Regions from separate parts of the Kitasatospora sp. NPDC058115 genome, predicted to be linked through region 2. Evidence: riboswitches for the same ligand, from Rfam matches in the RefSeq annotation. Region 2 holds a riboswitch; each other region holds the start of a gene.
The links. A riboswitch is a leader RNA that binds a small molecule or an ion and turns the genes downstream of it on or off. The one in region 2 is predicted to bind cobalamin.
Positions count from the first base shown of each region.

Region 1: another riboswitch for cobalamin. It lies ahead of ACFVVL_RS31055 (ABC transporter substrate-binding protein); the one in region 2 lies ahead of metE (5-methyltetrahydropteroyltriglutamate--homocysteine S-methyltransferase).
Region 3: another riboswitch for cobalamin. It lies ahead of ACFVVL_RS30315 (ribonucleoside-diphosphate reductase subunit alpha); the one in region 2 lies ahead of metE (5-methyltetrahydropteroyltriglutamate--homocysteine S-methyltransferase).

Region 1 covers NZ_JBHVTL010000036.1:79,611-82,877, reverse strand. Annotated here, with positions in the region: gene ACFVVL_RS31065 (hypothetical protein) at 523-882, shown strand; gene ACFVVL_RS31060 (hypothetical protein) at 1,230-1,532, opposite strand; cobalamin riboswitch at 1,612-1,817, shown strand; gene ACFVVL_RS31055 (ABC transporter substrate-binding protein) at 1,939-2,883, shown strand; gene ACFVVL_RS31050 (FecCD family ABC transporter permease) at 2,880-3,267, shown strand, end outside.
Region 2 covers NZ_JBHVTL010000010.1:153,916-157,182, reverse strand. Annotated here, with positions in the region: gene ACFVVL_RS13395 (cytochrome P450) at 61-1,302, opposite strand; cobalamin riboswitch at 1,530-1,766, shown strand; gene metE (5-methyltetrahydropteroyltriglutamate--homocysteine S-methyltransferase) at 1,912-3,267, shown strand, end outside.
Region 3 covers NZ_JBHVTL010000034.1:44,079-47,345, reverse strand. Annotated here, with positions in the region: gene ACFVVL_RS30320 (hypothetical protein) at 65-997, opposite strand; cobalamin riboswitch at 1,325-1,465, shown strand; gene ACFVVL_RS30315 (ribonucleoside-diphosphate reductase subunit alpha) at 1,646-3,267, shown strand, end outside.

The DNA.
Region 1 (3,267 bases), on a different contig from region 2:
CCGGGAACGGGTGACCGCCGATGACGGAGGTCGCCGCAGATCGACCCACCGTCAGCGAGTCAATGGCGGTCCGCCGGCGAGCCGCTGGTACGACGTCCCCGGACCCATCGGACACCGTGTCAGCTTCTCGGGTTCGGTCGGATCCCCAAAGGGATCTCCTTGCTCGCGCGGCCTTCTCAGGCGTGTTCACATGGGTATTGTGCCCCGGCCACCGCCATGTGCGGTGTACGAACGGGATCGGAATTCGAGGAACTCACGGAGGATGGATTGCGACGGAAACACCTGACCCTGCTGCGGAACGTCGCCCTGTCGGTGCTGGCCGCCACACTGCTGACCGGATTCGTGACACCCCAGGCGGAGGCCGGTGACGAGACCGACCACCGGGGAGGGGGCGGCTGCCCGCACAGCTGCTCGTCCGGGAAGCCGGGCCCTCCGGGACCTCCCGGACCTCAGGGCCCGGCAGGACCGCAGGGACCGGCCGGACCGGCAGGACCCGCCGGACCACAGGGCCCTGCCGGACCTGTGGGACCTGCCGGCCCGGTCGGACCTGCCGGAGCCGTCGGACCGGCCGGACCGGTCGGCCCCGCCGGTCCGGTCGGCCCCGTCGGACCTGCCGGACCTGCGGGGCCGACCCTGCCGACCCAGATCATCCAGACGACCCACACCCTGACCTCCGGACTCAACACGGGAACCACGGCCTGTCCGGCAGGTACCGTCATCACGGGCGGTGGGCTGCGGACGCCCCTCGGCGGCAACAACCTCACGGCCCAGCTGTACGAGTCCTACCCGTCCGCCGCGAACATGTGGACGGTGTCCTTCAACAACTCGGCAGGCACCAGCGGCTCCTACATGGTCTACGCCGTCTGTCTGCCGGTGACGTGACCCGGGCGGAACCTCTTCTGACGCCAAGTCGCCTTCGGCCCGCCGGCGCACCGTTCGGGTGAGCTCGGCGGGCCTCGGCGATCCGCATCCGGCGGTGAACGGGCCAGGGGCGGACCCCTGCCGCTCAACGGCACCTCACGGAGCCGTCCGCCTGCTCCCACCGCCGGCGGTCGCGACCGTCCCGCCCCCGACGGACACCGCGCCGCGCTGCCACGACAACGACCCGGCCGACGATCTCGCCCGGCGGGTGCGGCCCGCACCGCGGCCCGCGACGTCACCACCCTCCCCTGGCCCCCGGCACCGGCCACCGCCGAGGGCGCGCACGTCGTGGCCGCGCGCTGCGTCCGTCATGGGCTTCCGCCGTCCGCTGCGTCGAGTGCCGCGGCGCGGGCGAGGAGTTCGTCACGGCCGACGGCGTCGCCGGCCGCCGAGGCGACGACCGTCCGGGCCCGGCCGCGCTCGACGATCCGGCGCATGGTCCGCCCGGGATCCGCGAGGGCCGTCGTCGAGGCGAGGACGAGGTCCGCCGCCTGGGCGAGCGGCTCGTGGTGGGTGTTGACGCCGTCCCGGTTGTGCAGGTCGGTGGAGAGCGTCAGGCCGGCCTCGCGCAGCAGCGGCAGCGCGAAGGCGCGCGGAGGGGTGCTCGGCACGTGGGCGTGGGGGCGCTGCGCGGCCGGCGCCAGGACGGTGTCCTCGGGCAGCCGGTCGGCACCGACCTGACCACGCCTGATACCTTGCCATCGCCGTGGTGTTCGGGAAACCGGTTCGAGTCCGGTGCGGCCCTCGCCACTGTTGCCGCGGAGTACCGCGGCCCTCGCTGACCGGCTTCGCCAGCGGTCAGGGCCACTGGGACGGCTCGAAGAGCCCCCCGGGAAGGTCGGCTGCGGTGCGTCGATGCGGAAGCCAGGAGACCGGCCACGGCGCGACATGTTCCACGAGGGTTTTGGAGAACACGTGCCCCGCGCTTTGCCGTACCCGTTTGTGTCCATACGTTCCGCACGCCCCGCAGGTCGGGTACGTGCCGGCCGGGCGGTCGCGGCCGTCCTTTTCACCGGCGTGCTCGGTGCCTGCGCGGGCGCCCCCGCGCCCGTCGCGTCCACGGCGACGGGCGGAAGTGCCGAGCCGGTCAGCCTGGTCAACTGCGGGACCACCGTGACGGTCGGCGCGCCGCCCGAGCGGCTGGTGACGCTCAACCAGGGGGCCACCGAGGTCGCCCTGGCCCTCGGCCTGGAGTCCCGGATGGCCGGTACCGCCTATCTCGACAACGCCGTCCCGGAGAAGTGGAAGGCGGCCTACGACTCCGTTCCGGTGCTCTCCGAGGACTACCCGACGAAGGAGAAGCTCCTCGCGGCCCGTCCCGACTTCCTCTACGCCTCCTACTCCAGCGCGTTCACCGAGAAGGTCGCGGGCAGCCGGGAGGAGCTGCGCGGCCAGGGCATGCCGTCGTACCTGTCCCCGTTCGGCTGCACGGACAAGAGCCAGGTGCCGCCGACGACCTGGCAGGCGATGTGGGGCGAACTGAACGACGTCGCCAGGGTGTTCGGCGTCCCGGAGCGGGCCGCCGCCATCCAGCGGGAGCAGGAGAAGCAGCTGGCCGGGTTCAGGGCGACGGCCGCGGGCAAGGACCTGAAGGTCCTGTGGTTCGACTCGGACACCAAGGCGCCGTACGTCGGCGCCGGCCACGGCGGGCCGCAGCTGGTGCTCGACGCCGTGGGCGCCCGCAACGTCTTCGCGGACCTGCCCGGCGCCTGGCAGAGCGTGAGCTGGGAGAAGGTCGTCGCCGCGGATCCGGACGCCATCGTGCTCGCGGACGCCGACTGGGACACCGCCCGGTCCAAGATCGACTACCTGGAGAACGACCCGGTGCTGAGCAGGCTCACCGCCGTGCAGCGCAAGGCCTTCGTGGTGGTGCCGTTCTCGGAGTCGACGCCCGGCGTGCTGCTCGCCGACGGCGCCGCCCGGGTGTCGGCCGGGCTGGGCCTGCTGCGCCCGGGTTCATGACCGCCGCACCCCGCCCCGCCGTGCGGCCCGCCGGTCCGGGCCGCACGGTGGCGGCCCTGGCCGTCGCCGCCGCCCTGCTCCTGGCCACCATGCTCCTCGGTCTGGCCGTCGGCTCGCAGCACGAGCCGGTCCGGACGGTGTTCGAGGTCGTGGTGCGCCGTCTCGGACTGGGCGACCCGCACGTGACGCTGCTGGACGACCAGATCGTCTGGCAGTTGCGGCTGCCCCGGGTGCTGGGAGCGGCCGCGACCGGCGCCGGCCTCGCGGTCTGCGGCGCCGTGCTGCAGACCCTGACCGGCAACGACCTGGCCGACCCCTTCCTGCTCGGGATCTCGGACGGGGCCGCCGCCGGCGCGGTCACCGTGATCGTCCTCGGCGTCGGCG
Region 2 (3,267 bases):
ACGGCCCCACCGACAACCGCCCCACCGACAACCGCCTGCGGGGACGGGACGGGGCGGGGCCTAGCCGGCGGCCGGGCCGAGCCGGACCGGCAGGGACCGCAGGGCGTTCACGATGAACGACTCCTGCGGGAGCAGCCCCTCCGGCGGCAGCGCGAGTTCGACGTCGGGGAAGGCGCCGAACAGGGCGCTCAGCGCCTCCTCGGCCTCCATCGTGCCGAGCACCGCGCCCAGGCAGTAGTGCCGGCCGTGGCCGAAGGCCAGATGGGTCTTGTCGGACCGGGTGAGGTCGAACTCCTCCGGCCGGTCGGGGTGCAGGGCCGGATCCCGCCCGGCCGCGCCGAAGGCGAACAGGACCGGCTCGCCGGCCCGGATCAGCACGCCCTCGCCGAGGTCGATGTCCGCGGCGGCGAAGTACATCGGCAGGTGCATCACCGGCGCCTCCAGGCGCAGCGACTCCTCGATGGCGTCGCGCCAGGTCGCCGCGCCGGAGCGGATCAGCGCCAGCTGCCCGGGGTGCGAGAGCAGCAGCGCCACCGTGTGGTCGATGAGGTTGACGGTGGTCTCCGACCCGGCGCCGATCATCAGGATCAGGGTGGAGACCAGCTCCGACTCGCTGAGCCGGGACCCCTGGGCGTCACGGGTGGCGATCAGCTCGCTGGTCATGTCGTCGCCCGGCGCCGCCCGCTTGGTGGCGGCGAGGCGGGCCATGGCGGCGAACAGGTCGTCGAGGACGCCCTTGGCGTGCTCGGGGGTGGCGTCGGTCGCCAGGACGCCGTCCACCACCCGGCGCACCTCCGCCCGCTGCTCCTCGGGGACGCCGAACAGGTCGCAGATCAGCGTGGTCGGCAACGGGTAGGAGAGGCCGGTGTGCAGGTCGACGGTCGCGCCGGGCGCGGCGCCGCGCAGCGCGTCGACCAGGGCGGCGGCGATCGCCCGCACCCGGGGCCGCAGCGCCTCCACCCGGCGCGGGCCGAACGAGGGCGCGGTGAGGGTGCGCAGCCGGAGGTGGTCCGCGCCGTCGCTGGTGAACATCGACTCCACCGCGACCCAGCTGGCCAGCGGCCAGTCGGGGCCGACCCGGCCGTCGATCCAGTCGGGCCAGTGGTGGCGGGCGTTCTTGGCGAGCCGGGGGTCGGTGAGCAGCTTCCGGGCGACGTCGGCCCGGGTCACCGACCAGGCCAGGACGCGGCCGGGGAGCTCGACCCGGACGGCCGGGCCGTGGGAGCGCAGATGGGCGGCCTCGGTGTGCAGGGCGGTGCCGCGGGTGTCGAGGACGTGGGTGTAGGGGCAGCGGGGTTCCATGGGCCCTCCTGGAAGGGGAGCGGCGGTCGGAAACGGTCGGCCGATGGTGACCGTACGACCGACCGGGCGGCGGCGGAAGGGCGCTTGTCACCGTGCCGCGCGCCCGGGGGCGCCGCCCCCGAGGGCCGGGCACCACGCGTTCGCCCGTCCCGGCCGGCTCCGGACGCCCCGGACGCGGTACCGGGGGGGCGTCACGGAATTCCGTGACGGGGCCGCCGTCCTGCGTCTACGCTGACCGTGCAGCTGGTTCGCCCTGCCCGCCAGGCAGGCGCGTCGTAAGAGGGAACCCGGTGACGCCTTTCGACTGGCCAGTCCGGGACTGCCCCGCAGCGGTGAGCGGGAACGACCGCCGTCATACGCACTGGGCCCGAGCGGCCCGGGAAGCGACGGCCAGTAGGTGTCCGCCCTTTCGGGGGCGGGCGTGCCCGCGAGTCCGAAGACCTGCCCGCTGTCCGCGCGCGACCGATCGCGCGCGGCCATCCCGGTGACCTCGTGGGCGGGTCGGCGTGCACACGGAGCCGCGAACGCGCCTCCGTCCGGTACGTCATCCCTTCGCGCCCTCGTCCCGTCACCGGGCACCGAGGATCAAGACTCGCGAAGGAGAGTCCCTTGACAGCGAAGTCCGCAGCCGCGGCCACCCTGGCCACCGTCCACGGCTACCCCCGGCAGGGCCGGAACCGGGAGCTCAAGAAGGCGGTCGAGGGCTACTGGAAGGGCACCGTCACCGCCGACGCCCTGCACGCCACCGCCGCCCGACTGCGCCGGGAGAACTGGACGCAGCTCGCCGGGGCGGGCGTGCGCGAACTCCCCACCGGCGACTTCTCGCTCTACGACCACGTGCTCGACACCACCGTCGCCGTCGGCGCCGTCCCCGCCCGCCACCGGGCCGCCGTCGACGCCGACCCGCTCGACGGCTACTTCGCCATGGCGCGCGGCACCCAGGACGCCGCGCCGCTGGAGATGACCAAGTGGTTCGACACCAACTACCACTACCTCGTCCCCGAACTGGGGCCGGACACCGCCTTCACCGCCAACTCCGGCAAGGCGGTCGGCGAACTCGCCGAGGCGCTCGCCGCCGGCCACGAGGCCCGCCCGGTGCTGGTGGGCCCGGTCACCTACCTGCTGCTGGCCGAGCCCGCCCCCGGCGTCGCGGAGGACTTCCGGCCGCTCACCCTGCTGGACCGGCTGCTGCCCGTCTACGCCGAACTCCTCGCCGACCTGCACGCGGCCGGCGCGGACTGGGTGCAGCTGGACGAGCCCGCGCTCGTCCAGGACCGCACCCCGGCCGAACTGAACGCCGTCGCCCGCGCCTACCGCGAGCTCGGCGCCCGCACCGACCGGCCGAAGCTGCTGGTCGCGAGCTACTTCGACCGCCTCGGCGAGGCGCTTCCGGTGCTGGCCGCGGCGCCCGTGGAGGGGCTGGCACTGGACTTCACCGGGCCGGCCGCCGCCAATCTGGACGACCTCGCCGCCGTCGGCGGACTGCCCGGCAAGCGCCTGGTGGCGGGCGTCGTCGACGGCCGCAACATCTGGATCAACGACCTGGAGGCCTCGCTCGCCACCCTGGCCACCCTGCTCGGCCTGGCCGGCCACGTGGACGTGGCGCCGTCCTGCTCCCTGCTGCACGTGCCGGTCGACGCCACCGCCGAGCGGGACCTCGACCCGCAGCTCGCCCGCTGGCTCGCCTTCGCCCGGCAGAAGGCCGAGGAGACCGCGCTGCTCGCGCGCGGTCTGCGCGAGGGCACCGGCGCGATCGCCGCCGAACTCGCCGCCAACCGCGCCCACCTGGCCTCCCGGGCCGCCTCCCCGATCACCCGCGACCCCGCCGTGCGCGCCCGCACCGCCGCCGTCACCGCCGAGGACGCCCGCCGGACCCCGGCCCACCCCGGGCGCGCCGGGGCCCAGCGCGCCCGGCTCGGGCTGCCGCTGCTGCCCACCACCACGATCGGCTCCTTCCCACAGACC
Region 3 (3,267 bases), on a different contig from region 2:
GGGCGGTCATCCTATCCGACCGCCCCGGGCCGCCCTCCGCGGGCCGTCCCCTCCCCGCCGGGGGTCAGCCGGCGTGGGATCCCCGGGCCAGCAGGACGTCCTTCGTACGCTCCGCCAGCGCGCCGGCGGCGGCCGTCGCGAGCTGGTCGCTCTGGTCCGTCCCCTGCTTCAGCGAACCGGCCACCGTGAAGTAGCCGAAGCGCCCGATCGACGCGTGGGTCTCGGTGCAGCCGGACTTGTCGGTCACGCAGAACATCGGGACACCGGTGCCGGACAGACCCTGGATCAGGCCCGCGTGGCGGCCGATCGCCCGGTCCGCGCCCGCCTTGTTGTCGAAGACCGCCACCCCGACCGTGACGGCGCTCTCGCCGCTGACGTAGGTCGCGCGGACCAGCGAGCGGCAGGTGTCGTCGCCGAGCGCGAGGCCGAGTCCGCCGGTGGTGGCCTTGGAGCAGGGAGCGGTCGAACCGGTCACCTGACGGGTCCACACCTTGCCGTCGACGGTCCGGGTCTGATCGGGGAACAGCGTCGCCGCGTCGACCGGCAGCTTGTCGGTGGCGGCGTCGGAGATCACCGCCACCGCCTGCTCGGTGGGCGTGGCCGTGGCGGACGGGGTACCGGTGGTGGTCCCGCTCGCGGCCGGCTTCGGGTCGTCGCCCTTGTCACGGCCGTTGATCCACACCCCGGCCCCGACGATCCCGCCGACCAGCACGGCGGCGACGACCACCGCGCCGATCCACAGCCGCTTGCGGCGGCGCGACTCGTCGGCGTGCCGGTCCGCCATCGCGTTCCAGTCCGGCTCGTTCGGGGGCGACGGCTGCGGCGGCTGGGCACCCTGCTGCGGCCACCCGGCGAACGGGGGCGCGGGCTGCGGTCCCGGCTGCGGTCCGGCCGGCGGCTGCGGCGGCTGGGCACCCTGCGGGGGCCCCGGCTGCGGGTACGGCACCGCGCCGGACGGCACGTGCGGCGCCACCGGCGGCTGGGCCTGCGGCGGCACTCCCGCCCCCGGTTGCACGTACGGCGTCGCAGGCGGCCCGAACCCGCCGGGCGGCGGCACCGGCGGCTGCCCCGGCTGCGGCACCTGACCCGGCACACCAGGCTGCTGACCCTGCCCCGGCGGCACGGCCCTACCGGCCCAGTCCCCCGGAGCGCCCGTTCCCTCGCTCATGTGCCGAGATCGTAGGGCATGCACCGGACGAGGGACCGTCCCGGTGACCAATCCGTTTCGCAACGGACCCCGCGCGGGCGCCCCAAGGCCCCTCCCCGGTACCACCGGTCATCGGAGCAACACGCCACGCTGCACAACATGTGGTGTCGCATCCAGCGAGCACCACTAGATGTATGCTCGTCCCTGCTGTCGACGCAGGGGAACCCGGTGCGAGTCCGGGACTGCCCCGCAGCGGTGTGCGGCCGCCCCCGAGGGGCGCCGCGAGTCCGAGTACCTGCCGACGGCGTGCCGACGCCTCCCCGCAGGGGCCATGGCACCAGCACCACCTTCCGGGCCTCGCGGGCGGGCCGGGGACGACACGCGTGCGACGCCTCCGGGCCGCACGGCGATCTCCCCTGCCCCGAACGGCCCGGCCCGAGCCACCGCCGTCGACCGCCGCCAGGAGAGAGCGCCTTGACCACCGCTGCCTCAGCCACCCTGCCCGCCCAGGGTTCCAGCTCCGCCCCCGCCGACCCGACGGTCTCCGACCCCGGCGGTGCGCTCCTGCGCCTCCTGACCGACCGCAGCACCGACCTCCCCCAGGTCGACCCCGGCCATGTCGCCGCCGCCGCGCTCCGCGGCCGCCACGCCGGCTCGGACTTCGCCGAGCTGCGCGGGCTGGCCGTCGACGCCGCCGCGTCGATGATCGCCGAGGACCCGCAGTACTCCAAGCTCGCGGCCCGCCTGCTCGCGCTGGAGATCGTGGACGAGGCGGCGAGCCAGGGCGTGGTCTCGTTCTCCACCTCGATCGCGGTCGGCCACGCCGAGGGCCTGATCGGCGACACCACCGCCGACTTCGTCGCCAAGCACACCGCCGCCCTGGACGCCCTGGTCGACCCCCGGGGCGACGACCGCTTCGAGTACTTCGGCCTGCGCACCGTGCAGTCCCGCTACCTGCTGCGCCACCCGATCACCCGCAAGGTCGTCGAGACCCCGCAGCACTTCCTGCTCCGCGTCGCCTGTGGCCTGGCGGTCGGCGACACCGAGCAGTCGGTCGCCGAGGTCGCCGAGCTGTACCGCCTGATGAGCCGGCTGGAGTACCTGACCTCCTCGCCGACCCTCTTCAACTCCGGCACCCGCCACCCCCAGATGTCCAGCTGCTACCTGCTGGACTCCCCGCTGGACAACCTGGACTCGATCTACTCGCGCTACGCGCAGATCGCCCGGCTGTCCAAGCACGCCGGCGGCATCGGCCTGTCCTACTCCCGGATCCGCTCGCGCGGCTCGCTGATCCGCGGCACCAACGGCAAGTCCAACGGCATCGTGCCGTTCCTGCGCACCCTCGACTCCTCGGTCGCCGCCGTCAACCAGGGCGGCCGCCGCAAGGGCGCGGCCTGCGTCTACCTGGAGACCTGGCATGCCGACATCGAGGAGTTCCTGGAGCTCCGCGACAACACCGGTGAGGAGGCGCGCCGCACCCACAACCTGAACCTGGCGCACTGGATCCCGGACGAGTTCATGCGCCGGGTCAACGCCAACGCCGACTGGTCGCTGTTCTCCCCCGCCGACGTCCCCGAGCTGGTCGACCTGTGGGGCGAGGAGTTCGACGAGGCCTACCGCAAGGCCGAACTGGCCGGCAAGGCCGTGCGCACCATCCCCGCGCAGACCCTCTACGCCCGGATGATGCGCACCCTCGCGCAGACCGGCAACGGCTGGATGACCTTCAAGGACGCCTCCAACCGCGCCGCCAACCAGACCGCGCTGCCGGGCCGCACCGTCCACTCCTCCAACCTCTGCACGGAGATCCTGGAGGTCACCGACGACTCCGAGACCGCCGTCTGCAACCTCGGCTCGGTCAACCTCGGCGCCCACGTCGCCGCCGGCGCGTCGGCCGGCGACCTGCTGGGCGCGATGGACTGGGAGCGGCTGGACGCCACCGTGCGCACCGCCGTCACCTTCCTCGACCGCGTGGTGGACATCAACTTCTACCCGACCCCCGAGGCCGGCGCCTCCAACTCCCGCTGGCGGCCGGTGGGCCTCGGCGTGATGGGCCTCCAGGACGTCTTCTTCCAGCTGCGGATCGACTTCGACTCCGCCGAGGCCAGGACGCTCTCCACGCT